2 linked regions of the Priestia megaterium genome follow. The protein of the gene in region 1 binds, or shares a complex with, the protein of each later gene. Links are inferred from orthologs where the notes say so. Each region holds a gene or a part of one and is shown on either strand. Other genes may lie near its edges.

Evidence for each region.
Region 2: the proteins of gcvH (region 1) and CEQ83_RS03075 are in contact, whole or in part, in a crystal structure (PDB 3A7A), measured with the Escherichia coli proteins. The link is inferred for Priestia megaterium from one-to-one orthologs.

The regions. Positions count from the first base shown.
Region 1 is NZ_CP023317.1:4,725,906-4,742,793, reverse strand. What follows is about bases 6,999-9,875. They hold gcvH (glycine cleavage system protein GcvH), read left to right. Parts: upstream 6,999-8,183; coding sequence 8,184-8,567; downstream 8,568-9,875. Other genes in these bases: CEQ83_RS24315 (thioredoxin family protein), read left to right, coding at 9,439-9,738; CEQ83_RS24320 (toprim domain-containing protein), read left to right, coding at 9,074-9,424; CEQ83_RS24325 (YusG family protein), read left to right, coding at 8,647-8,892; CEQ83_RS24335 (arsenate reductase family protein), read left to right, coding at 7,692-8,048; CEQ83_RS24340 (acyl-CoA dehydrogenase family protein), read left to right, coding at 6,999-7,576. In the rest of the region: CEQ83_RS24370 (IucA/IucC family C-terminal-domain containing protein), read left to right, coding at 1-436; CEQ83_RS24365 (YusU family protein), read left to right, coding at 429-686; CEQ83_RS24360 (proline dehydrogenase family protein), read left to right, coding at 865-1,782; CEQ83_RS24355 (YuzL family protein), read right to left, coding at 1,862-2,011; CEQ83_RS24350 (3-hydroxyacyl-CoA dehydrogenase/enoyl-CoA hydratase family protein), read left to right, coding at 2,196-4,577; CEQ83_RS24345 (acetyl-CoA C-acetyltransferase), read left to right, coding at 4,590-5,768; more of CEQ83_RS24340, read left to right, coding at 5,792-6,998; CEQ83_RS24310 (methionine ABC transporter ATP-binding protein), read left to right, coding at 10,158-11,183; CEQ83_RS24305 (methionine ABC transporter permease), read left to right, coding at 11,176-11,844; CEQ83_RS24300 (MetQ/NlpA family ABC transporter substrate-binding protein), read left to right, coding at 11,862-12,698; CEQ83_RS24295 (carboxymuconolactone decarboxylase family protein), read left to right, coding at 12,820-13,185; Fe-S cluster assembly ATPase SufC, read left to right, coding at 13,424-14,209; Fe-S cluster assembly protein SufD, read left to right, coding at 14,227-15,534; CEQ83_RS24280 (cysteine desulfurase), read left to right, coding at 15,534-16,754; Fe-S cluster assembly sulfur transfer protein SufU, read left to right, coding at 16,744-16,888. UniProt on the Escherichia coli protein: The glycine cleavage system catalyzes the degradation of glycine. The H protein shuttles the methylamine group of glycine from the P protein to the T protein.
Region 2 is NZ_CP023317.1:573,632-583,987, forward strand. Bases 7,415-10,298 are described here. They hold CEQ83_RS03075 (lipoate--protein ligase), read left to right. Parts: upstream 7,415-8,303; coding sequence 8,304-9,293; downstream 9,294-10,298. Other genes in these bases: CEQ83_RS03070 (MBL fold metallo-hydrolase), read left to right, coding at 7,557-8,288; CEQ83_RS03080 (fatty acid--CoA ligase family protein), read left to right, coding at 9,463-10,298. Also shown: CEQ83_RS03045 (peptidoglycan D,D-transpeptidase FtsI family protein), read right to left, coding at 1-2,056; CEQ83_RS03050 (ABC transporter substrate-binding protein), read left to right, coding at 2,338-3,627; CEQ83_RS03055 (cache domain-containing sensor histidine kinase), read left to right, coding at 3,777-5,597; CEQ83_RS03060 (response regulator), read left to right, coding at 5,575-7,158; protein YhfH, read right to left, coding at 7,198-7,329; more of CEQ83_RS03080, read left to right, coding at 10,299-10,356. UniProt on the Escherichia coli protein: Catalyzes both the ATP-dependent activation of exogenously supplied lipoate to lipoyl-AMP and the transfer of the activated lipoyl onto the lipoyl domains of lipoate-dependent enzymes.

The sequences.
Region 1 (16,888 bases):
AGAAGTAACAGAGGATAATCGCGAAATTCTTCTTGATGAACTTCTTGATGAATTGTTTGCTCATCAAATTGAGCCGATGTGGTCAGTACTGCGTAAAGTGACAAAAATCTCAAAGCTGACGCTGTGGGAAAACGTAGCTGTTTATATTCACTGGCTTTATGATTTGCTTTTAGCAAACGAAGAAATAGACAATGTGAAAGTGCAAAAGAATTTACGATACGTGTTAGAAGAAGCTGAGGGACGTCACTTTGGTTCATATCATAACAATCCGCTTGCTCGGTACAGTTCACCTCCTCAATATATAGAGAAACAAAAGCAGGAGATAAGAGTACGAAAAACGTGCTGTTTGTCCTACCAAACAGGAGATAAAGAGACTTATTGTCGAACGTGTCCGGTTATTTGTAAACCAAAGAAAGGAGTGACTGCGCATGAGTAAAACCTTTCAAGAGCAATTCGACGGTTTGATTGAAAAGTATACGGAACTAATGGTTGGAGAAAGTGATGAACAGCTGCAGGAAAAAGTGAAAATGTGGGCACTTTACAACCATATCTCAAAATCTATGCCGCCTTTAACAAAGCATTGGAATCAATTATATCCAGACGCAAAAGCGGAAATGATTGAAATTGTGAAGGAAATAAAAGAGCTGAATGAAGCGCATCGAGCGTCACAGCGAAAACCAGAATAAAAACATTCATCACGAAGCTGATGAATGTTTTTTTATCAAAAAAGCTCCAGGTAGCTTTTTGATCTAGTGTGCATATGTTAATGAAGGGTGCCTATCTATCTGGTTGATAAAATGGTAAAATTAATGATAATTAGATAAAATTTGTGAGGTGTATGACAAGTGAAGGCGGGGGGTTGCTTTGGAACAAACGATAAGAAACTTTTTTTTATTGTTATCAAAAAGCAAAAAGTTAACAAAGCTGGCTAAGCGCTATGGTTTACGTTTTGGGGCAGCAAGGTTTGTTGCAGGGGAAACCATCGATGAAGCTGTTAGTGTGATAAAAAAGCTAAATGAACAGGGATTAAAAGTAACGATTGATTATCTCGGAGAGTTTGTGGAAAGTGAAGCTGAAGTCAATAATGCTGTGGCTCAATGCATAAAGGCCATCCATCTTATACACAAAGAAAGGTTAGATTCAGAAATTTCTTTGAAATTAACGTCTATGGGACTTGATATTTCTGAAGATCTGGCGCTTCATCATATGCGTCATATTCTAAATGAAGCGGAAAAATATAGCGTGTTCGTGACGATTGATATGGAAGATTATAAGCGATGCAGCAAGACGATTAAGCTGTTTAAACAATTAAAAAGTGAGTATGACCACGTAGGGACGGTACTTCAGGCATACTTATATCGAACAGAAAGTGACGTTCGCGAATTAGATGCTTATGCTCCTAAATTAAGGTTAGTAAAAGGAGCGTACAAAGAAGCGGCAGACGTGGCTTTTCCTGATAAAGAAGACGTAGACGAAAACTTCAAAAACATAATTGGACTTCATTTATTAAACGGTCACTACACAGCAGTTGCTACTCATGATGAACGAATCATTCAGTATACAAAAGAGTTTGTTAAAAAGCATGGAATTTCAATGAATCAGTTTGAATTCCAGATGCTATACGGTATTCGACCAGAAAGGCAGGTTCAGCTCGTAGCAGAACAATATCAAATGAGAGTGTACGTTCCTTATGGAACGGACTGGTATGGGTACTTTATGAGGCGCCTTGCAGAAAGACCTGCAAATGTCGCATTTGTCTTAAAAGGAATCGTAAAAAAATAACCATGAAATGGTCGTGATGACAGAATAAGAAATAGTCAAAAATCGAACATGATTCGATTACTCATGTTCGATTTTGAGGTTAATGTCCTTGTGTATTATGCTTTGTGTACTGCTGGTTTTGAGATGTCTTTTTGCCGCGTCCGTGCGGTTCATTAACCGGTCCAGCATTTCCTTTAACGCTTGCTGCGCTTACGCCTGCTGAAGATGGATCTTTCTTTAATTTACTCACAAAATCACCTCCTGTGTATTAAGATAACCAAACACATTAAAAATAGTTAGAGATAATATTGTGAATATATTGCGAAAATTTAAAAAATGCTTTATAGTAAAAACAGAGATTAACAGTGACTCTCTTTTTTTACACATAAAATGAATGACCATTCATTCAATATATCAAAGGGGATGTGGGGATAATTATGAACATAAAAAAAGCCGCCGTTTTAGGTTCAGGAGTTATGGGCTCTGGAATTGCAGCTCATTTAGCGAATGTAGGAATTCCAACGCTTTTGCTAGATGTGGTTCCAGCTTCATTAACACCAGACGAGAAAAAAAAACAGCTAACGCTTGAAGATAGGCAAGTCAGAAATCGGTTGAGCACAACTGCTTTAGCTAAATTAACGAAGCAAAAACCGGCACCTTTAACGTCGAAGTCGTCACTATCGTTAATTACGCCGGGAAACCTTGAAGATCATTTACAGCAGTTAAGCGACTGCGATTGGATCATTGAAGTAGTAGTGGAACGCCTTGATATTAAACAGCAGTTGTTTGAAAAAATTGACGGCGTACGAAAAAAAGGAAGTATTGTAAGTTCAAATACTTCAGGAATATCGATCCACGAAATGGCTAAAGGACGCTCAGAAGATTTTAAAGCGCATTTCTTAGGAACGCACTTTTTTAATCCACCTCGTTATTTAAAGTTATTAGAAATTATTCCAACTCATGACACAAAATCAGAAATTGTTGAATATATGAAAACGTTTGGTGAAGATGTATTGGGTAAAGGAGTAGTTATTGCAAAAGATACGCCTAACTTTATCGCCAACCGTATCGGTACGTACGGTTTACTTGTGACCGTTCAAGAAATGTTAAAAGGTAATTACAGCGTGGGAGAAGTTGACTCTGTGACGGGTCCCTTAATTGGAAGACCAAAAAGCGCAACGTTTCGAACGTTAGACGTAGTGGGACTAGACACATTTATTCATGTGGCCAACAATGTGTTTGACAAAGTGGAAGGCAAAGAAAAAGAGGTATTCGACGTGCCTTTATTTATGAAACAAATGCAGGAAAATGGCTGGCTGGGAAGCAAGTCGGGGCAAGGCTTCTTTTTAAAGAAAGGCAAGGAAATTTTAGAACTTGATCCTAATACACTTCAATACGTCGAAAGAAAGAAGTTAAAAACAGCTTCTACCGAATTAAGTAAGCAGGCAAAAGGGCTGCAAAACAAAATGAAAGCGCTTATATATTCTGATGATCGTGCTGGACAGCTTCTTTGGAACATTATCAGCCCCGTTCTTGTGTATGCAGCACAGTTGAAAAATGAAATCGCCGACGATATCGTCGCCATTGATCAAGCTATGAAGTGGGGATTTGGCTGGAAAATGGGTCCTTTTGAAACGTGGGATGCAATTGGTTTAGAAAAATCAATTGAGAAGATGGAGCAGTCTGGCTTAGCCATCCCGCAGTGGGTAAAACAAATGCAGGAAAATGGATTTACAAGCTTTTATAAAGAAATGGAAGGTCAAACGCTTTACTACGAAGAGGATGAGTATAAAGCAGTAAAAGAAAATAAAAAGGTGATCCACCTGTCATCTTTACGCTCTCAAAATAATGTCATTTTAGAAAACAGCGGAGCGAGCTTAATTGATTTAGGAGATGATGTGGCATGCCTGCAGTTTACTTCTCCTAACAATGCGATTGGGCTAGATATTATCAGCTTATTGAATCAGTCTCTTGAAGAAGTGAACAAGAATTATAAGGGGATGGTCATAGGAAACCAAGGAAAAAATTTCTGCGTTGGCGCTAACTTAGCTATGATTTTGATGGAAGCACAAGATGACAATTATTTTGAAGTTGAGCTTGTCATTAAACAATTTCAACAGGCAATGATGAAGGTGAAATATAACGAAAAGCCGGTTGTTGCAGCTCCATTTGCGATGACTCTTGGAGGCGGAGCAGAAATTTGCTTACCGTCAGCTAAAATCCAAGCTTCTGCTGAAACTTACATGGGCCTTGTAGAAGTAGGAGTCGGGTTAATTCCTGGCGGAGGAGGTAACAAGGAGCTTTATATCAAACAGCTAAATGGTTTACCGAACGGTGTAACGCTCGATCTTCAGCAAATTGCCAATAAAACATTTGAAACAATTGCTACTGCAAAAGTATCTACTTCTGCTGCAGAAGCTAGGCAGCTAAACTTTTTAAACCTCCATGATGCTATCAGTGTAAACGGAGATCACTTGCTGAATGATGCAAAGAACTCAGTCCTTGCTTTACACGACACGGGCTATAAACCGCCTGTAAAAACTAAAGTTCCTGTCGTTGGAGAAACAGGATATGCAACGTTGCTGCTAGGAGCTCAATCCATGAAATATTCAGGATATATATCAGAACATGATTACAAAATTGCTAGTAAGTTAGCATTTGTATTAGCTGGAGGACGCGTAGCGTTTGGTTCCGAAGTGGATGAAGAGTATTTGCTTGATTTAGAGAGAGAAGCATTTTTAAGCCTTGTTGGAGAAGCGAAGTCTCAAGAACGTATGCAGCACATGTTAGTTAAAGGAAAGCCACTGCGCAATTAAGGGGGAGAAAAAATGAGAGAAGCAGTTATTGTAGCAGGTGCTAGGACACCGGTCGGAAAAGCAAAAAAAGGTTCATTGGCAAGTGTTAGACCTGATGATTTGGGAGCTATTGCGGTTAAAGAAACTCTTCGCCGAGCAGGCGGATACGAAGGACCGATTGATGATTTAATTATTGGTTGTGCGATGCCTGAGGCAGAACAAGGTTTGAATATGGCTCGAAATATTGGCGCTCTTGCAGGTTTGCCTTATACGGTGCCAGCAATAACGATTAATCGTTATTGTTCATCAGGTTTGCAAAGTATTGCCTACGGTGCAGAACGAATTATGCTAGGGCAAGCCAAAGCAGTGTTAGCTGGAGGAGCAGAATCAATGAGTTTTGTTCCAATGTTTGGAAACGTAGCGCGTCCGAATGTTCAGCTGGTTGAAAATGCGCCGGAGTATTATATGGGCATGGGACATACAGCAGAACAAGTGGCGATGAAATACGGCATTTCACGTGAAGACCAGGATGCATTTGCCGTACGCAGCCATCAAAAAGCAGCAAAAGCACTTCAAGAAGGGAAGTTTAACGACGAAATTGTTCCCGTGGAAGTGACGCTTCGGAAAATCGATGAAAACAATAAGCTACGTGAACAAAAGCTGATGTTCTCTCAAGATGAAGGAGTTCGTCCTGGCACAACTGCGGACGTATTAGGGAAACTTCGTCCAGCCTTTTCGATTAAAGGATCCGTCACAGCTGGAAACTCTTCGCAGACAAGTGACGGAGCTGCATCCGTTTTTCTAATGGATAAAGAACAAGCTGAAGCAGAAGGCTTAAAGCCTTTGCTTAAGTTTCGCTCATTTGCAGTTGGAGGAGTTCCGCCTGAAGTAATGGGGATTGGCCCGGTAGCTGCCATCCCTAAAGCTCTTAAACTAGCAGGGCTGGAGCTTTCTGATATCGGATTGTTTGAATTAAATGAAGCATTTGCTTCTCAAGCACTTGGCGTTATTCGTGAATTAAATATTAATGAAGATAAAGTAAATGTAAACGGAGGCGCTATTGCCTTAGGTCATCCATTAGGCTGTACTGGAGCTAAGCTGACTCTTAGCTTAATGCACGAAATGCAGCGTCGAAATGAGCAGTTTGGAATTGTCACCATGTGTATTGGTGGAGGAATGGGAGCTGCTGGTGTATTTGAATTGTTAGCATAATCATTTCAAAGGGGGATATGAACATGTCAAATAAAACAAAACAAATGATTAAAGGTGGAAGTTTTTTAATTGAAGAAGGCGATGCAAGCCGCGTCTACACACCGGAGGATTATACATCTGAACAAAAGATGATTGCCAAGACGACAGATGAATTTGTAGAAAACGAAGTCCTTCCGCAAGTGGAATATTTAGAAAAGCATGAGTTTGACCGTTCTGTAAAGCTATTAAAACAAGCTGGTGAATTAGGCTTGCTTGGTGCAGATGTACCGGAAGAATACGGTGGGCTTGGTTTAGATAAGATTACCTCGGCTTTAATTGCTGAAAAAATGTCTCGAGCAGGCGGATTTTCCATCACTCATGGTGCTCATGTAGGAATTGGGTCATTGCCAATCGTCTTATTTGGAACAGAAGAGCAAAAACAAGCATATTTACCTGCTTTAGCGGTAGGGGAAAAAATAGCGGCTTATGCGCTGACTGAACCGGGTTCTGGTTCGGATGCTCTCGGTGCTCGAACAACAGCTCGCCTTAACGCAGAAGGTACACACTATGTGTTAAATGGAGAAAAGCAGTGGATTACGAATGCTGGATTTGCTGATGTATTCGTGGTGTACGCAAAAATTGACGGCGATAAATTTTCTGCTTTTATCGTTGAGCGCGAATTTCCAGGCGTTTCGGTTGGCCCGGAAGAGAAGAAAATGGGAATCAAAAGCTCATCAACCAGAACGTTGATTCTTGAAGATGCGCTTGTTCCAAAAGAAAACGTGCTAGGTGAAATTGGAAAAGGCCATGTGATTGCCTTTAACATTTTAAATATTGGGCGCTATAAGCTTGGAGTTGGAGCAGTTGGAGCAGGGAAACGTGCGTTAGAAATTACGTCTCAATACGTTAACCAGCGTCAGCAGTTTAAAACGCCAATTGCTAAATTCTCATTAACACAAGAAAAGTTAGCCACAATGGCTTCTAAATTGTATGCAACTGAAAGCTCCGTATATCGTACGGTAGGACTTTTTGAAGACCATATGGGCCAGCTTTCAGAAGAACAGCAAAAAGACGGAAAACAAATTGCTGCTTCCATTGCTGAATATGCTATCGAATGTTCATTAAATAAAGTGTTTGCCACGGAAGCTCTTGACTACATTGTAGATGAAGGCGTGCAGCTTCATGGAGGCTACGGTTTTATGAGCGAGTATGAAATTGAGCGTCTGTATCGCGATTCTCGCATTAATCGTATTTTTGAGGGAACAAATGAGATTAACCGTCTTTTAGTACCAGGCACATATTTACGCAAAGCGTTAAAAGGAGAGCTTCCACTGCTTCAAAAAGCACAAACGCTTCAAGAAGAATTGATGATGCTTATGCCGCAGGAAGTAGGAAATGAGCCGTTAGATCAAGAAAAAATGCTTGTGCAAAACGGGAAGAAAATTGCGCTCTTGCTTTTGGGATTAGCTGCACAAAAGTATGGCAAAGAATTAGAAAAAGAACAAGAAATTCTCGTTAATATTTCTGATATGATTAGTAACGTATATGCAATGGAATCTACTGTTTTACGTACTGAAAAAGCCATTTCCAAAACAGGAGTAGATCAAAACAGCTTAAAATTAAAATACACGCAAGTATTCTGCCAAGAAGCATTTAATCGAATCGAAGCAGATGCAAAAGAAACGTTAATTGGCGTTGAACAAGGTGATACGCTTAGAGTCATGCTTTCGTCTCTTCGCAAATTAACTCGCTATACACCAATCAATGTAATTAGCGTAAAGCGCGAGGTTGCAAAAACGCTTCTAGAAGTAGAGAAGTTCACAGTTTAAGGAAAAAGGAGCTCGTTTTGCGAGCTCCTTTTTGTTTAAGAAGCCTCTATCTAGGTAAATGATAAAGGATGTGTTAAAATACGAAAAAAGCTTAAAATAAAGGGTGGTTGACGAAATGTCATTATTTTTTTATTCATATCCAAAGTGCGGTACGTGCCGAAAAGCAAAGAAGTGGCTCGATGATAACGGAGTAGCATATGAAGAAATTCATATTGTAGAAAATCCGCCAACAAAAGAGCAGCTGCAAGCTTACTATCAGAACAGCGGCCTAGAATTAAAAAAATTCTTTAATACAAGCGGTAAAAAATATCGCGAGTTAGGTCTTAAAGATAAAGTAAGCAGTGCGAGTGAAGACGAACTTCTGTCTATTCTTGCGTCAGATGGCATGTTAATTAAGCGTCCGCTGCTAACAGATGGACAAAAAGTAACGCTTGGTTTCAAAGAAGAGCAGTTTGAGGACGTGTGGAAGTAAGTTTTCAAATAGAAAATTTTTACCTTTTACGTTACACTGTTAATAGGAAGTTATTTTAGGTTGTAGAAAGTGTTCTCCACGTTGAAGGCGCTTTTTATATAAACAAATTACGATACATATTTTGGAGGGATTAAGATGAGTACACCAAAAGATTTGCGTTATTCTGAAGAGCATGAATGGGTAAAAACAGAAGGAGACGTTGTCCGCGTAGGTATTACACATTTCGCTCAAGCTGAGCTTGGAGACATCGTATTCGTTGAACTGCCAGAAGTAGGAGCAACAGTAGAAGCTGACGAGCCGTTTGGTAGCGTTGAATCAGTAAAAACAGTTTCTGAGCTTTACGCACCAATTAGCGGTGAAGTTGTAGCAGTAAACGACAACTTAGGCGATAGTCCTGAACTTGTTAATGAATCTCCATACGAAGAAGCATGGATGATTACAATCAAACCATCTGATGCTTCTCAAGTAGACAAGCTGATGACAGCAGAGCAATACGAAGAAATGACAAACGAAGGATAATATTCCTCCATAAATTGTCTTTATGAAAAGTTTTTGACTGGACACTCTATTAGTAAACAAGCTAAAGGAGTGTCTTTTTATGTTTGAAAAACAAAAAATGGACGTTACAGATCGCGTTACAGCTAAATTTCATGACGGCGGTATGAAATTATACGTTGATAAGCAGCCAATTGGTGAAGTTAGCTACGGAACAAGCGGCAATGAATACCGCTTTGAAGAAGGATATTCGCAAGAAAATAATAAGTTCTATCAATACGCGGACGTACAAAAACAAGGTGAAACGCAAAAATATACAGACTGCGATGAAGAAGCAGGATGGTGCTAAACAGTGGCAACTGCCGCTGTTTTTCTTGTTTTATAGAGATAATATGGCCTAAACTGCCTTTTAAAAGAGTTCTTTCTTGCAAATTTCTTTTAAAAAACAGGTGAACTGTGATACATTAACGAATATTGTATAGCATAAAGAAATGATGTTACTATACAACTGACGATTATGGGTGATGAAAATGGGGCTAATTGAAATTGAAAAAGTAATTATTGTCGAAGGAAAGTCAGATAAAAAGCGTATTCAAGATATCATTCGAGAACCAATTGAAATTATTTGTACAAACGGTACGATTAGTTTATCAAAGCTGGATGAAATTATTGACTGTACGTTTAACAAAGAGGTATACATACTCGTTGACTCTGATGATTCAGGGAATAAGCTGAGAAAACAATTTAAACGAGAGCTTCCGGAAGCAGAGCATCTATATATTGATAAAATGTACCGAGAAGTTGCTGCCGCCCCTAGACATCACATAGCAACAGTATTGCTGAGTGCCAATATCGATGTTAATGCAGAATTTTTAACATAAAAGGAATGAGCAACATGCAAGAATGGAGCGAAAAACAGCTGGATGATCAGTTAAAAGAAGGAGAAAGAGCCTTTATCTTTTTCCATACGCCTTTTTGCGGGACATGTCAGCTGGCAAAAAAAATGTTAACCGTGGCAGAAGCGATGCTGCCGGATGTAACCATCGGAATGAGCAATTTAAATTATATGCCTTCAAAAGCAGAATTATTTTCTATTGAAAGCGTACCTTGTTTGATTGAAGTGGAAAATGGTGAAATGGTAAAAAAACTCTACGCGTTTCATTCCATCGAGCACGTACTCGAGGAGCTTCGATAATCAAACGTTTGTTTAAAATGAAGAAATGGAAAGAGAGCGAACCGTTGGGGCTGTTGAAATCTTGGGATATTATCCCAAGAACAAAATCTGTTGACAGCCTATCTGACACATGCTAAAATCACACTCATGAATGTTCATAAATGAATGAATATTTCCCAAAAACAAAATAATTGTTGCGAACTCTTATCAAGAGAGGTGGAGGGACTGAGCCCTGTGAAACCCGGCAACCGTCAGACTAACTGAAATGGTGCCAATTCCTGCAAAGCTATGCGCTTTGAAAGATGAGAGAAAGGATTAAATATCGAGCCTTTCTGTCATGCGCAGAGAGGCTTTTTTAATGGGGAAAATTGTTTTACGGCTTTTTCATCCTATAGGGCAACCTAACATAATTAAGTTTTTATTAAAGAAGGTGAAGAAATATGATTACATTAACAGACGTTACAAAAATTTATCAGGCCAAAAGCGGTCAAGTAACAGCTGTTGATAATGTGAATCTAACCGTTAACCAAGGTGAAATTTACGGAATTATTGGTTATAGCGGAGCGGGGAAAAGTTCTTTGATTCGCTTGCTAAACGGATTAGAAACACCAACGACAGGAACGGTCGAAGTAGCAGGTAATGATATTGGAAAAATTAAAGGCGGAAAACTCAGAAAAGCTAGACAAGAAATTAGTATGGTATTTCAGCACTTTAATATCTTGTGGTCGCGTACGGTACGAGAAAATATTGCCTTTCCGTTAGAAATAGCAGGGATTTCAAAAGAAAAAAGAATGAAACGAGTAGACGAACTTATTAAGCTAGTCGGGCTTGAAGGGCGTGAAGATGCTTATCCATCACAGCTTAGCGGCGGACAAAAGCAGCGTGTTGGGATTGCTCGAGCGCTAGCGAACAATCCAAAAGTATTGCTTTGTGATGAAGCAACATCAGCGCTTGATCCTCAAACCACAGATTCTATTTTAGATCTGTTAGTAGATATTAATGAGAAGCTAGGGTTAACCATTGTATTGATTACTCATGAAATGCACGTCATTCGTAAAATTTGTCATCGAGTAGCCGTTATGGAAAATGGGGCAGTAGTAGAAGAAGGACAAGTGCTAGAAGTATTCAGAAAACCTAAGCAGCCGATTACAAAACGATTCGTTCAACAGATTTCTGAACCAGAGGAAACGTTTGAAACGATTGAACAAGTAAAAGAGCTGTATCCAAGCGGGCAAATTATTCAGCTGACGTTTGTTGGCGGAAAAGCAGAGCAACCGCTCATTACAACGATTTTAAAACAGTTTGATGTAACGATTAATATTTTGCAAGGAAAGATTTCTCATACACAAACAGGTTCATACGGGACGTTGTTCGTTCATTTAGACGGAGAATTAACAGAAGTTAAAAAAGTCATTGCATACATTCATGAGCAGCAGGTAGAAGTGGAGGTAATGACAAATGCTTGAGAAACTATTTCCAAACGTTATTTTAGATGATTTTATTCAAGCGACAAATGAAACACTATATATGACGGCTATTTCAGTTGTAGCCACATTTGTTCTAGGTATTTTATTGGGCTTGCTTTTATTTTTAACGTCCAAAGGACAGCTTTGGCAAAACAAACCTTTATATGCCATTGTGTCGGCGGTTGTAAATATCTTTCGTTCCATTCCATTCATTATTTTAATTGTTTTACTGATTCCATTTACCAAAGCATTGGTAGGAAGTATTTTAGGCGCTAATGCAGCGTTACCGGCTTTAATTGTTGGAGCAGCACCATTTTATGCGCGTCTTGTAGAAATTGGTCTGCGTGAAATTGATAAAGGTGTTATTGAAGCTGCTAAATCAATGGGAGCCACAACAAGCACTATTATCTTTAAAGTGCTGTTACCTGAATCGCTGCCAGCTTTGATTTCCGGTTTGACAGTAACAACCATTGCGTTAGTCGGCTATACGGCAATGGCGGGTGTGATTGGAGCTGGAGGTCTTGGAAACCTTGCATATTTAGAAGGATTCCAGCGCAGCCATAATGACGTAACGCTAGCCGCTACGATCTTAATTTTGATTATTGTATTTATTATCCAACTTATTGGAGATGCGATTACTGCAAAAATTGATAAAAGATAAAGGGAGGATTATTTATTATGAAAAAATGGCTTTCAGCTTTAGCATTAACATCTGCGCTAGTAGTAGGATTAGCGGCGTGTGGATCTAACAATGGATCAAAAGATGAAAAAAAAATTGTCGTGGGTGCATCTAATACGCCTCATGCTGAAATTTTAGAACAAGCAAAACCTATTTTGGAAAAACAAGGAATTGATTTAGAGATTAAAAAATTCCAAGATTACATCTTACCGAACACAGCTCTTGCAAACAATGAAATTGATGCAAACTACTTCCAGCACGTTCCTTATATGAATTCAGTGCTAAAAGATCATAAAGGTGAAAAAGGGTATGATTTCGTAAGTGCCGGTGCCATTCACATTGAACCAATTGGTATCTACTCTAAAAAATACAAAAGCTTAAAAGATCTTCCGAAAAACGGCACAGTTATTATGCGTGATGCAGTAGCAGAGCAAGGACGTATTTTATCGATTTTTGAAAAAGCTGGCGTGATCAAATTAAAACCAGGCGTAAAGAAAACAGACGCACAAATTAAAGATATTGTAGAAAACCCTAAGAATTTAAAATTTAAAGCCGATGTTGAAGGCGGATTGTTACCTCAAATGTACAAAAACAATGAAGGTGACGCTGTTGTTATCAATGCTAACTATGCTATCGATGCTGGTTTAGATCCAGTAAAAGATCCAATCGCAGTGGAAAGCAAAGAAAATAACCCATATGCAAACATCATTACGGTTCACAAAGGTGACGAAAATAAAGATACAGTGAAAGCTTTAGTAAAAGTTCTTCACTCTAAAGAAATTCAAGACTACATTAAAGAAAAATACAAAGGCGGAGTATTGCCGGTAAATAAATAATAGAAGAAAAGCGCTTGCCCACTCTGGGCAAGTGCTTTTTTGTATGCATCAAAACGAATAACTCTTATTTTTCTCACGCATACTAACCGTGAAAACTTTACTGATGATGGGAGCTGACGTTATGCAGCAAGAAGCACGTCATTCAACTGAGCAAGCACTTCATGATTATAAAATGGGTGTTGGGAAATTTAGCGAAAAATTGCCGGAAGTAACAAAAACGTTTAATGCGTTTACTGAAGCATGTTTTGGAGAAGGTTCTCTTTCTAAAAAAGAAAAGCAGTTAATCGCGCTAGGAATCAGCGTAGTAGCTCAAGACGAGTACTGTATGATTTATCATACAAAAGGCTGCATTGATCAAGGTGCAACTGAGCAAGAAATTTTAGAAGCATGCGGAGTATCAGCGGCATTTGGCGGAGGCGCAGCGATGAGTCAGTCCGTTACGCTTGTCCAAGAGTGTGTTTCAGAACTGACTAGCCACACGCACTAAGTAAATAAAGCGGGTAAAAAGCTTGTCTTAGAAGGCTCTATCGAGTCTTTTAAGGCAACTTTTTTATGAGTGGATTTAGTCTTAAAAAACGTACATAATGGTTTAAAACCTTTTGGGTCAAAAGGTTGCTATAAGTTTTCATTTGTTATAAGATTGTAATGAGAATAAAATGAGAATAATTAAAAAGATATAGGTATATCGTTTTTTACTATATACGTCTATAACTGGAGGTTTTAATATGGCAGGGTCAACTTTAACAATTAAAGATCTTCATGTTGCAATTGAAGGTAAAGAAATTTTAAAAGGTGTTAATTTAGAAGTTAAGGGCGGCGAAATCCATGCAATCATGGGACCAAACGGTACTGGTAAATCAACATTATCTTCAGCAATCATGGGACATCCTAAATACGAGGTTACACAAGGAAGCATCACGCTAGACGGCGAAGATGTACTTGAGATGGAAGTAGATGAGCGCGCTCGTGCAGGTCTATTCCTAGCGATGCAATATCCAAGTGAAATCAGCGGGGTAACAAACGCAGACTTCCTACGTTCAGCAATTAATGCTCGTCGTGAAGAAGGCGAAGAAATTTCACTAATGAAATTCATCCGTCAATTAGACAAAAACATGGATTTCTTAGAAATGGATCAAGACATGGCTCAGCGTTACCTAAACGAAGGTTTCTCTGGCGGTGAGAAGAAGCGTAACGAAATTCTTCAATTAATGATGCTTCAACCAGGAATTGCAATTTTAGATGAAATCGACTCTGGTTTAGATATCGATGCGTTAAAAGTTGTATCAAAAGGTATTAATGAACTGCGCGGCAGCGAGTTTGGTTGCTTAATGATCACTCACTACCAACGTTTATTAAACTACATTACACCAGATAAAGTTCACGTTATGATGCAAGGTCGTGTTGTAAAATCAGGCGGACCAGAATTAGCGCAGCGTCTAGAAGCAGAAGGTTATGACTGGATCAAACAAGAATTAGGTATTGAAGACGAAACTGTAGAGCAAGAAGCTTAAGAGTTAGGAGGATCTCTATGACTATTGATACGAAATTACCATTTGATCAAGAGTACATCAGCAGCTTTTCAAAAGAAGCTAATGAACCAAGTTGGCTGCTAGATCTTCGCTTACAAGCTCTTGCGAAAGCAGAAGATCTTGCACTTCCAAAGCCAGATAAAACAAACATTTCGAAATGGAACTTTACTGCTTTTGACAAGCACACTTCACAGGCAAGCACAATCTCATCTGTAGACGAGCTTCCAGAAGTGGTTAAAGCACTGATTGATACAGAAGCGGTTAAGAATCTATATGTTCAGCGTGACCAAACAGCTGCATACTCAACGTTAACAGAAGAGCTAAAATCTCAAGGCGTTATCTTCACAGATATTCAAACAGCTGCTAAAGAGCATAGCGACCTTGTTGAGAAGTACTTCATGAAAGACGGAGTTAAAGTAGATGAGCACCGTTTAACTGCATTAAACGCAGCGTTATTAAACGGGGGTGTATTTGTATACGTTCCTAAAAATGTAGAAGTACAAGAGCCTCTTCAAGCTGTATTTGTCCGTGAAGATGAAGAAGCAGCTTTATTCAACCATGTTATTGTTGTAGCTGAAGACAACAGCTCAGTAACATATGTAGAAAACTACATTGCTACTGCTGAAGAGTCACACGGTGTTGTCAATATCGTGACGGAAGTATTCGCTAACAGCAATGCAAAAGTAACGTTTGGAGCTGTTGACTACTTAGCTAAAGGTACAACTACTTATGTGAACCGCCGCGGCGTAGCGGGCAAAGATGGTCGCATTGAGTGGGCTTTAGGCTTAATGAGTGAAGGAAATACAGTTTCAGAAAATACAACGTATCTAATGGGCGACGGTTCATATGGAGATACAAAAACGGTAACAGTTGGACGTGGAGAGCAGTCTCAAAACTTAACAACAAGTATCGTACACTTCGGAAAACATTCTGAAGGCTACATTTTAAAACACGGCGTTATGAAAGAAAGCGCGTCTTCAATCTTTAACGGTATCGGTAAAATTGAACACGGTGCATCTAAATCAAACGCTGAGCAAGAATCCCGTGTGTTAATGTTAAGTGAAAAAGCACGTGGAGATGCAAACCCAATTCTTCTAATTGATGAAGATGATGTAACAGCAGGACACGCTGCATCTGTTGGACGCGTAGATCCAATTCAGCTTTACTACTTAATGAGCCGCGGTATTCCGCAAACAGAAGCAGAACGTCTAGTTATTCACGGGTTCTTAGCACCAGTGGTAAACGAGTTGCCAATCGAAACGGTTAAAAAACAATTAACGGATTTAATTGAGAGGAAAGTTCGATAATGAATATCTCTGATATTCGTAAACAATTTCCTATTTTAGACCAAGAGGTAAATGGCAGCCCACTCGTTTATTTAGACAGTGCAGCAACTTCACAAAAGCCGCTTGCTGTAATTGAAGCAATTGAGAAGTATTACAAAGAATATAACTCAAACGTACACCGAGGTGTTCACACGCTTGGTACAAGAGCAACAGACGGATACGAAGGCGCTCGTGAAAAGGTTCGTAAGTTTATTAATGCAAAATCAACGGAAGAGATTATCTTTACGCGCGGTACAACGACAGCTCTTAATACAGTAGCTGCAAGCTATGGCCGTGCGAATCTTAAACCTGGTGATGAAATTGTGATTACTTATATGGAACATCACAGTAACATCATTCCTTGGCAGCAAGTTGCCAAGGAAACAGGTGCAACGTTAAAATATATTTCACTAACAGAAGATCATGCACTTTCACTAGAAGAGGTAAAAAGCACGATTACATCTAACACAAAAATTGTATCGATTATGCAAGTATCTAACGTATTGGGTACAATTAACCCAGTAAAAGAAATTGCAGAAATTGCACACGCTAACGGTGCAGTAATGGTTGTGGATGGTGCGCAAAGTACGCCTCACATGAAGGTGGATGTACAAGATTTAGACTGTGATTTCTTTGCTTTCTCTGGACATAAAATGGGCGGACCGACTGGAATCGGCGCTCTTTATGGAAAGAAAGAGCTTCTTGAAAAAATGGAACCAATCGAGTTTGGCGGCGAAATGATTGACTTCGTAAACTTATACGAATCAACGTGGAAAGAGCTTCCTTGGAAATTTGAAGGAGGTACGCCAATCATTGCAGGTGCAATTGGTTTAGGTGCAGCGATTGATTTCTTAGAAGAAGTTGGTTTAGATAACATTCAAGCACATGAGCACAAGCTAGCGCAATATGCACTGGATCGCTTATCGCAAGTAGATGGAATTACGATTTACGGACCGAAAGAGCGAGCGGGTGTTGTGACGTTTAATATTGAAGATGTGCATCCGCACGACGTTGCAACAGTAGTAGACGCTGATGGAATTGCGATTCGTGCAGGTCATCACTGTGCGCAGCCGCTGATGAAATATTTAAACGTATCGTCTACTGCACGTGCAAGCTTCTATCTGTATAACACGGAAGAAGAAGTAGATAAATTGGTGTCATCATTAATAAAAACGAAGGAGTATTTTACAAATGGCTTTTAATAATTTAGATACTCTCTATCGTCAAGTAATTATGGACCATTATAAAAACCCGCGTAATCGTGGAACATTGAATGAAGATACTGTGAACATTCATATGAATAACCCGACGTGCGGAGACCGCATTGAACTTTCTT
Region 2 (10,356 bases), 4.2 Mb from region 1 along the record:
CATCACCTGTAATAGTTTTACTTTGTCCGCCAGAATTCGCTCCAGCAACATACGCAGAAGGAATAACAACTGCTACAGCTACTTCAGGATTGTCATAAGGTGCATAAGAGACAAAAGTGGAGTTACGTACGCTTACGCCTTGATTATAGGTTTCAGCTGTTCCTGACTTGCCTGCTATATTATATTTTCTGTATTTTGGATTTGTATACAAGGCGTGTCCAGTACCACCTTGAGCAGTAACAACACGACGAAAACCACGTTTTACAATGTCAATTTGCGACTGATTCATTGTAATACGGTTTAATACTTGTGGTTCCACGGAACTTTGTATACTTCCTTTTAGCTCACTGTCAAGTTCAGGCTCACGAATTTCTTTCACAAGGTGAGGTTTCATTCTGTATCCACCATTGGCAATTGTTGAAATGTATTGAACAAGCTGAAGCGGTGTATACGTATCGTATTGACCAATTGCAAAGTCGAGAGCTTTACCAGGTTCGTTTGTCACGGTGTTACGAATACCGGTTGATTCGTTTTCTAAATCAATTCCCGTTGGAATTCCAAGGCCAAACTGACTGTAGTATGAACGCATTTTATTAAAAATAGAAGGCGAGATATGCAATGATCCGCCAGGTCGATAAGTTTCACCAGCCATGTTTAGAATTGTTCTATACATAAAAACGTTAGAAGATTGCTCGAGAGCTTTTTCGATACCTGTAGCTCCCATATTGTGAGAAGATTTCTTCGGTTTAGTACCAGCAAACTTCATTGGTGCGTCATAAAAAACAGTACCAGGCTGAATTGCACCTGAGTCAAGTCCGGCTAGAACGGTCGCTCCTTTAACCGCGGAACCTACTTCATAAGAAGTTGTAAGATTTCCAAGCGCGAAGTCTTGAACTTTGCGTGCTCCTGTTTGTTTGTCAGTAACAAGCTGTTTTCCTCCCATTGCTAAAATGTCTCCCGTATGTGGGTCCATCATAATAGCAAACGCTCGGTCCATTAAGCGGTTCCTCGCAGAGCCTTCAAGTACAGCTTTCGTTAAAACATCTTCGACTTGTTTTTGCAGTTCCATATCAATCGTTAAAATTAAGTCACTGCCGCGCTGACCTTCAGTAACGGTCTCTTGACTCACTAAGTTGCCGGAGCGATCGGTTACGTTTTGTATGCGCGCTTTTTGACCACGAAGAACGTCTTCGTACTGCTTTTCTAAATAACTTTTTCCTACTCGGTCATTTCGGCTGTAGCCGTGGGACAAGTAGTACTGTAAGTTTTCGCTTGGTAACCCTTCGTCTGCCGATGTGATTTTACCAAGCAGCGTGCTAAGTAAGTCATCGTATGTATACATACGGTCCCAGTAAGTTGTCGTATCGACGCCAGGCAAGTCACTCAGCTGCTCACTAATAACGGCAAGCTCTTTATCAGTTAAGCCGCTTTTAATAATTTGAGCAGTTAACGCATACCCGCCTTCCATCTTGCTTTTAATGGCAATCACTTCAAGGTCGTCTTTCACCGATAAAAGTTCATTTTTAGTGATGCGCTTCAGCTGAAGAGGATACAAATCATCTTCAGAAATTTTTTCTTCTTTTACTTTTTGCTTATCTGCTGCGGTAATTTTTTTCGCTGCTGCTTTTGGATGAGTTGCAATCCAATAATCTTTTAAGTCGCGTTCTGTTAGCTTAATCGTATTTTTATCTTTCTTTTTATCCGATTTGCCAAACACGTCTGTTGTAACAGGAACATCAATAAGAGTGGCAAGCTTTTTAGCTACTTTTAGCTTGTCTTCTTGAGTGACGCCCTTCAAACGCGTGTACGTGACAGCGTTCAACGGTTTATTATCCACGATAACGCGGTCATAGCGGTCTAGCATCTTTCCGCGAGGAACCGGTGAATCTACCGTTTCATCTTCTGTTTTTTCAACTTCTCGTTTATAGTTCTCTCCGTACACAATCTGTACGAAGCCTAATCGTAAAATGAGTGCAGAAAAAAGCAGGAAAACCACAATAAACAGCCAGTTAATTCGAAATGAGACATGTGTTTTTTTGCGCTTTTTAGTTTTCATGTAAACCCCTTCACTTTGTTTATACAAGTTAAAAAAATTCATAAATTTTCTTATGAATCTATCACTCTACATATTAACATAATTTTGTCTATAAATGTTATTAGGTGGAATAAAACAGATAAAAATTTTATAGAAATTTTTGCGAAAGAAGAGAGACCTGTCGAAGGGTGCTGAAGGGGGGTGTTCAATATTTTCCACTCGGTTGTTCAATATTGTTACCTGTTCAAATGTCCTAGAATCGGTAAAATAAAGAGAGATAGATATCAAGGGGGGCAAAACGAATGAAAATGAAAAGGCTTTCAATAATGTCTGGCGTGTTAGCAACATCACTTTTATTTGCGACAGCATGTTCAAACTCAGGTACGGATTCAAAAGCAAGTAAATCAACAGGCTCAGGTGATCAAGTTGTTATTGATATGTTCCAGTTCAAAGTGGAAATTGCAGATCAGCTGAAAGAATTAACGGATGAATATACAAAAGAACATCCAAACGTAAAGTTTAACATCCAAACAGTCGGCGGAGGAGCGGACTATGGTGCAGCATTAAAAGCACAGTTTGCCTCTGGAAATGAACCTGATATCTTTAATAATGGAGGGTTCCAAGAAGCGCAAACGTGGAAGGATAAATTAGAAGATTTGTCTGATCAGCCGTGGGTAGATAATCTGTATGATATCGCTAAAGAACCGATGACAATGGACGGGAAAATCTATGGTCAGCCGCTAAACTTAGAAGGTTATGGTTTTATTTATAATAAAGATTTATTTGAAAAAGCAGGCATTAAAGAATTGCCTAAGACGCTGTCGGAATTAGAAGCAGCTTCTAAAAAGCTTAAAGCAAAAGGCATTACGCCATTTTCTAACGGATACGGCGAGTGGTGGGTGCTAGGTAACCACTTATTTAATATTCCAATGGCGCAGCAAGATGATCCAGATGCGTTTATTAAAGGTCTAAACGAAGGAAAAGCAAAATTTGAAGGCAATGAAACGTTTAAGCAATTTATGAATCTGTTCGATTTAACGTTAAAGTATGGAAATAAAAATCCATTAACGACAGATTACAATACACAAGTTACTCAATTTGCTTCTGGTGAAACAGCGATGATGCAACAAGGTAACTGGACGGTAAATATGATCACGAAAATCAATCCGGACATGAAAATGGGCTTTATACCAATGCCGATCAGCAACGATGCGAAGAAAAATGATAAATTAGCAATCGGAGTTCCAAATAACTGGGTAGTGAACAAAAATGCACCAGATGCAGATAAAAAAGCAGCGAAGGAATTCTTAAATTGGATGGTTTCTTCTAAAGAAGGTCAAAAATTCTTAGTTGAAAAGTTCAAGTTCATTCCAGCGTTCAAAAACATCGATGGAAAAGGAATCGATTCTTTATCTGATGATATCTTAAAATACTCTGAAGAAGGCAAAACATTATCTTGGAACTGGTTTAAGTATCCAGAAGGAACGGTTCAAGAAGTAGGCGCAGCAATGCAGTCTTACGCAGGCAAACAAATGACGGAAGAAGAGTTTATGAAGAAATTAGATACAATTTGGGCAAAAATGAAAAAATAACCAAAAAGTCCGCGTGGAAAACGCGGACTTTTTGGTGTGAAAAAATAGCTGGTTAGATTCATAGTTATGAAAAAATAATAGTTAATTGAAAGCGCTTTTAATGTATAATAATAGTCATAATGTATGACATTAGTCAAAGGAGGTTAGTTGTGAAAGGCTGGAGCATACGCAAGAAATTAATTTTGTTTTTCTTATTCGCAACCGTTATTCCCTTTTTAATTTCAACGATTTTTACGTATCAATACACAAAAGAAACGGTTAAGAATCGATTTATTTCTACCAACTATCAAGTTATTAAAAATGGAAGCAATGATTTGAGTGATTACTTAAATGAAATTGCTAATATTACAAAAAGGCTGTACGGCTACCACCCATTTATTAAAGTGTTAGATGAAGGCGTATCAAGTGACTTAGGAGCCAATCAACTAGAAATATCACGCACTCTTCTTTATTTATATAATACTCGTCCAGAGATTGAACAGCTCCATCTTTATATTGAGAACGGGCATGACTCGTATACAGCTTATAATTCGAAAGTGAGCAGCAGAGGGAAGTACGATGATATTTACACCCAGCCTTACTATTCTTATTTAAATAAACATCATAAATTTCTTGCCATTGAGCCTACCCATGAAATTTATAGCTACAATAATTTATCAACATTAATTGACTCACTGCCGAATCAAGTTATTAGCTTTCATCAGCGGATTGATGAAATTCCATCAGACAAGTTGTTAGCTTATCTATCTTTAGACATTAACATGACACAAATTCAATCTATATCGCAGCGCTTATATAATGAAGAGTCAGAAGATTTTTATTTAATGAACAATAAAGGGAAGGTTTTGTATTCTTCGGATTCAAAGGTTATTGGAAAAAACGAAAACTACCCGTGGCTAAAGGCGCTTACGTCTCAAGAGGATCACAGCATGGAATGGGAAGATAAAAGCTTCTCAGGCGTATTAATGTATGAAAAGCTTAAACAGCCTTTTGAGGACTTATACATTGTGAAGCGAATTCCTTACAGTGTTTTATATGAAGATGCGAGAAAGACAGCACTTATGAATGTATTAATTGGCCTGCCATTTTTGTGTATGCTCGTTATCGCGACGCTTTTTATATCGGTCCGTTTTACACAGCCGATTAACGTATTAATTCGCAATATGAAAGAAGTGGAAAAAGGATCATTTGAAGTCCGGTTTAAATCGCTTGGAAACGATGAATTTGGTGTTTTAGGAAGGCACTTTACCTCTATGGTGGAAACAATTAATGACTTAATTGAACGTAAATTCCGATTGGAGTTAGAAAATAAATCAACGCAGCTAAAAGTGCTGCAGTCACAAATTAATCCGCATTTTTTATACAACGCATTTCAATCGATTGGAACTCTTGCCCTTAAGCATAAAGCAGTTGAAGTATATTCTTTATTAACCTCACTTTCTCACATTATGCGTTACAGCATGAATATGAAAGAGGATATCGTTAGCTTAAAGCAAGAAGTCGATCACGTAAAAGCTTTCTTGAGTCTGCAGAAGCAGCGGTTTGGTTCAAAGTTTGAGTATGAGTTAAATATCGAAAAAGAGGCAGAGCTTATGCGAATACCGAAAATGATCTTGCAGCCTCTTGTTGAGAATTCTTTTAAGCATGGATTCGAAACCCGCACAGGAAGCGGAAAGCTGTTGATTTCAGCGAAGTTAAACGGAGAAGAACTGATTCTAACTGTTTCTGATAACGGAAAAGGGATAGGAGAGAAAGAGTTGAATCAATTAAAAGCGAGACTTCAGCAATCGTATAATCAAACAGATGAGCATATTGGGTTGCAAAATATTTATGAACGACTTCGCATCTACTATGGAGATCATGCTTCAATGCAAATTAGCAGTCAAGAAAATCACGATTTTACCGTTGTCATAAAGCTAACAACAATTGAAGAAAAGAGGGATAGTGATGAAAGTATTAATCGTGGATGATGAAGAGCATGTAAGAGAAGGAATAAAGCTGCTTGGACAGTGGGAAGAGCATGAAATTACAGATGTGATAGAAGCTGATAGCGGTGAGCAAGCGATTGCGCTTATTGAGGATCACGGACCTGAAATCATTTTTACTGATATGAAGATGCCTAATATCGATGGAATTGCTTTGTTGGAGTGGATTAAAGAGAATTCACCTTCTAGCAAAACGATTGTGGTAACAGGGTATGATGACTACCACTATATGCGTAAAGCTATTCATTTTGGAAGTACGGATTATATTCTAAAGCCAGTGGATCCTTCGATTTTAAACGATACGCTTGTACGAGCTGTAACTCAATGGAAGAAAGAAGAAGAGTCCAGAAAAGTCCATAATAGCAGCTATCGTTTAATCAATGAAATGAAGCCGATTTATCGAGATCGAAAACTGACGCAGTTAATGAACAATTATTTGCTAAATCAATCAATCTATGAAGAGTTTGGTTTCCATCTGACTAGAGAATATGAAGTGGGGATTGTACGTGTAGATGAATCCATTATTCGTTCTTTTGGAGGTGATCGGGATTTAGCCTATTTTTCAATTTTAAATGTAATCAATGAAATGCTGATGGCAGGAGAAAATGGGGTAGCCTTCCGTTACTTATCAAATAAGTGGGAAATTATCATTATATTTTGGAATGATTTTGAACGCATCACCTCTTTGCTGACGACTTTACATACAGCAATTCGCCGTACGTTAGAGGTGAGCTGTCGGATTGCAAGAGGATGCAAAGTCTCTTCTATTGATCAGCTAATGAAATCCTATGAACATGCGAAAAATTCGCTTTTATTAAGCAATGTTCTTGATCAAAATAAAGTGAAGGTCTACGGCGAGCAAGACGTTTTAGCAAGTGCTTTATTAATAAATATGATGGATTATAACAGTAAAATTGAAGAAGCGCTGCAAGTAGGGAGGTTTGAAGCCTTTTTGCCGGTATTCAACGAAATTATCACAGCTTTTGAAGCACAAAATTATCTATCATTAAAGCAAATTCTGCATTTTGAGCAGGAATATCAGCTGTTAAGCCAGCATTGGTTAAAAAGATATCACATTCCTTATACGATAAATAACGGTCCTGAATATGTTCTTTCTTTTTTCTATAACCAAGATGGGCAGTTTCAGCTAGCAAAGTATGTAGAGAGAAAGAAGCGTGAAGTAAAGCGCTTTTTAAAAGTAGTAAAAAGGTATAGCAAGCAAAACAATCGCGACGTTATTTATGAGATCGAACAATATTTGCAGCAAAATTTTCATCGAGATGTGAAGCTTCAAGAAATATCGGAACGTTTCTATTTAAGCCGTGAATACATTTCGAGAAAGTTTAAGCAAGAATTTCAAGAAAATATTTCAGATTATATGGTGAAAGTCAGAATGAATAAAGCCAAATCACTTTTACTAAATGAAGAACTAAAAATCTATGAAATTGCGAATATGATAGGATATCATGATGATAAATACTTTCGAAAAGTGTTTAAAAAAGTAGAAGGCATTACGCCAAACGAGTATCGCAGTTTGACCGTATAAAAAAAAGTTGAAACTGTTATAAAACAGTTTCAACTTTTTTTATTTCATGATATCTAGGCAGTGATCGCATTTGTTTCCGTAGCACTCATGCTGTTCCTCGATGTCGTTTCCGCATTCTACGCACTTTTTATTGGGTAATCTTTTGAAAAATTCAGTCATTTTTTCTAACATTTAAATCCCCTCCGTTGTTTTTGTTACTAACATTGTATTATAACAGATGGTGAAATGTCAATTATGTTTTATAACAATCTAGCCTATTTTGCTATTCTAAGTGGTTATTTGTTATATAACAATGAGTTATTTCGATAAAATAGGCAAAACGAGTATCTTTCAGTTAGTTTTCAAAAAAAAGTAGGGTATACTGAACGTAATAAAAATAGTACGAAAGGGTGATTGAAATGAAAGTAACTGTTATTGGTTTTTGGGGAGGATATCCTGCTGTTTCAGAAGCTACTTCTAGCTATTTAGTTGAGCACGATGGATTTCAGCTGCTTGTTGATTGTGGAAGCGGTGCATTGGCTCAGCTGCAAAAATATGCAAAACCAGAAGAAATAGATGCGATGATTTTATCTCATTATCATCATGACCACGTGGCTGATGTCGGAGTATTTCAATATGCTCGCCTCATTCAGACTCATCTAGGGAACGCTGTTAAGGAACTTTCTATTTACGGACATACATATGATCAGGAAAGCTTCAACAAACTTACTCATAAAGGAATTACCAAAGGAGTAGAGTACGATCCGAGTCAAAAACTTGACGTTGGGCCTTTTACAATCGAATTTATGAAAACGAAACATCCAGTCGTTTGTTATGCCATGAGAATAAGTGCTGGCAATCAAACCGTCGTGTACACAGCGGACTCGAGCTATTTAGAAGAATTTGTTTCTTTCTCCGAAAATGCAGATCTTCTTATTTGTGAATGTAATTTTTATGCTAGCCAAGATGGAAGCGGTGCTGGACACATGACGAGTACAGAAGCCGGTACACTTGCTTCTAAAGCAAGTGTCAAACAACTCATGCTTACTCACCTTCCACACTACGGAGAACACCAACAGCTAGTAGAGGAAGCTGCTGCTCGTTATGGAGGTACGCTTACGTTAGCTGAATCAGGATACGTATGGGAATAACAAGGAGGAAAATGAATGTTATTTATTGATAATCAAAAAAATTATGATCCCCGAATTAACTTAGCAATTGAAGAATATGCGCTCAAGCATCTAGATATTAATGAGACATATCTGCTGTTTTATATTAATGAACCTTCTATTATTATTGGAAAAAACCAGAACACCATTGAGGAGATTAATACAAAATATGTTGAAGATCAGCATATTCATGTAGTGAGACGTCTATCTGGAGGCGGTGCCGTTTATCATGATAAAGGAAATTTAAACTTCAGCTTTATTACGAAAGACGATGGAAATAGCTTTCATAATTTTAAAAAGTTTACCGAGCCAGTCGTGGAAGCGTTAAAGAAATTAGGAGTCAATGCTGAGTTAAGCGGACGAAATGATTTAATGGCGGAAGGACGTAAAATTTCTGGAAATGCTCAGTTTTCGACGAAAGGAAGGATGTTCAGCCATGGAACTCTTCTTTTTGATTCAGAGATTGAAAACGTGGTATCAGCGTTAAAAGTAAAAAAAGATAAAATTGAATCCAAAGGCATTAAGTCTATTCGAAATAGAGTAGCGAATATCAGTGAATTTTTAGAACAGAAAGTAACGGTGGAAGAATTTAGAGAAATGCTGCTTCGGTATATCTTTGAGGGAGAAGAAAATATAACAGAATATAAACTAACGGAAAAAGATTGGGAAACGATTCATCAAATTTCTAAAGAGCGCTATCAGTCATGGGATTGGAACTATGGAAAATCACCTAAATTTAACTTACAGCACTCTCACCGCTTTCCTGTGGGACAAATTGACGTTCGTTTGGAAGTGAATAAAGGGAAAATCGATGCTTGCACCATCTATGGAGATTTCTTTGGAGTGGGAGATGTCCAGGAAGTACAGGAAAAATTAACAGGTGTTCGTTATGAAAAAGCTTCTATTGAACAAGCCTTGGAGGACATCAATATTCCACATTATTTTGGTAATATTACAAAAGAAGAGTTTGTTGAATTAATCTATTAAGAAAAAAGTCTGCCACATCAGGCTTTTTTTCTTTTTAAACAGATGAGTCTTGTCAATAGAACAGCAGTAACATTATAATAGAATAGAAGAAGTAAGAATTTTTCCATTATTATGACTTAATAATGAATGGTTGTTCATTCATTCGTTATTAAAAGGAGGAAGTTATGAGATGAATTTGTCAGCACAGCTTCATAAAACAGCTGAGCAATTTCCGCAAAAATCGGCATATGTTTTTATGGATCAGGAAACATCTTATGCAGATCTTGATGCATCGGTATCTAAGTTTGCTAATGGTCTGAAGCAATTAGGTGTAAAAAAAGGAGATCATATCGCTTTAATTGTCGGCAACTCGCCTCATTTTGTTATTGGATTGTACGGTGCTCTTCGAGTAGGAGCTACTGTTATACCCATTAATCCTATTTACACAGCGGATGAAATTAGCTACATGCTTCAGGATGGAGATGTAAAAGCAGTTATTGCGGTTGATTTACTTCTCCCTGTTTTAAAAAAAATCATTGGACACACTCCATTTTTGGAACACGTTATCTTATGTGAAACGACAGATACAGTGGAAAGTATACCTTCTTATTTTCACACGTTTTCGCAAGTTGTAAACAGAGGGGAAGCTACATATGATTTTCTCGAGTTAAAAGAAGAAGATGTGGCCATCATTCTGTATACGTCAGGAACGACTGGAAAACCAAAAGGAGCTATGCTTACGCATAAGAATATTTATTCAAACGCTCAAGACGTAGCAGATTATTTAAGTATAAATGGGAATGACCGAGTCGTAGCTGCTTTGCCGATGTTTCACGTATTTTGTTTAACTGTTTCATTGAATGCGCCTTTAATGAATGGAGGAACGATATTAATTGAACCAAAATTCAGTCCATCTTCTATATTTGAATTAATTCAAAATCGACAAGCGACTATTTTTGCTGGCGTTCCGACAATGTATAATTTTTTACTTCAGCATGACAAAGGGAAAAAAGAGCACTTTCACACGGTAAGGCTTTGTATATCAGGCGGGGCATCAATGCCGGTGGCACTTCTAACCCATTTT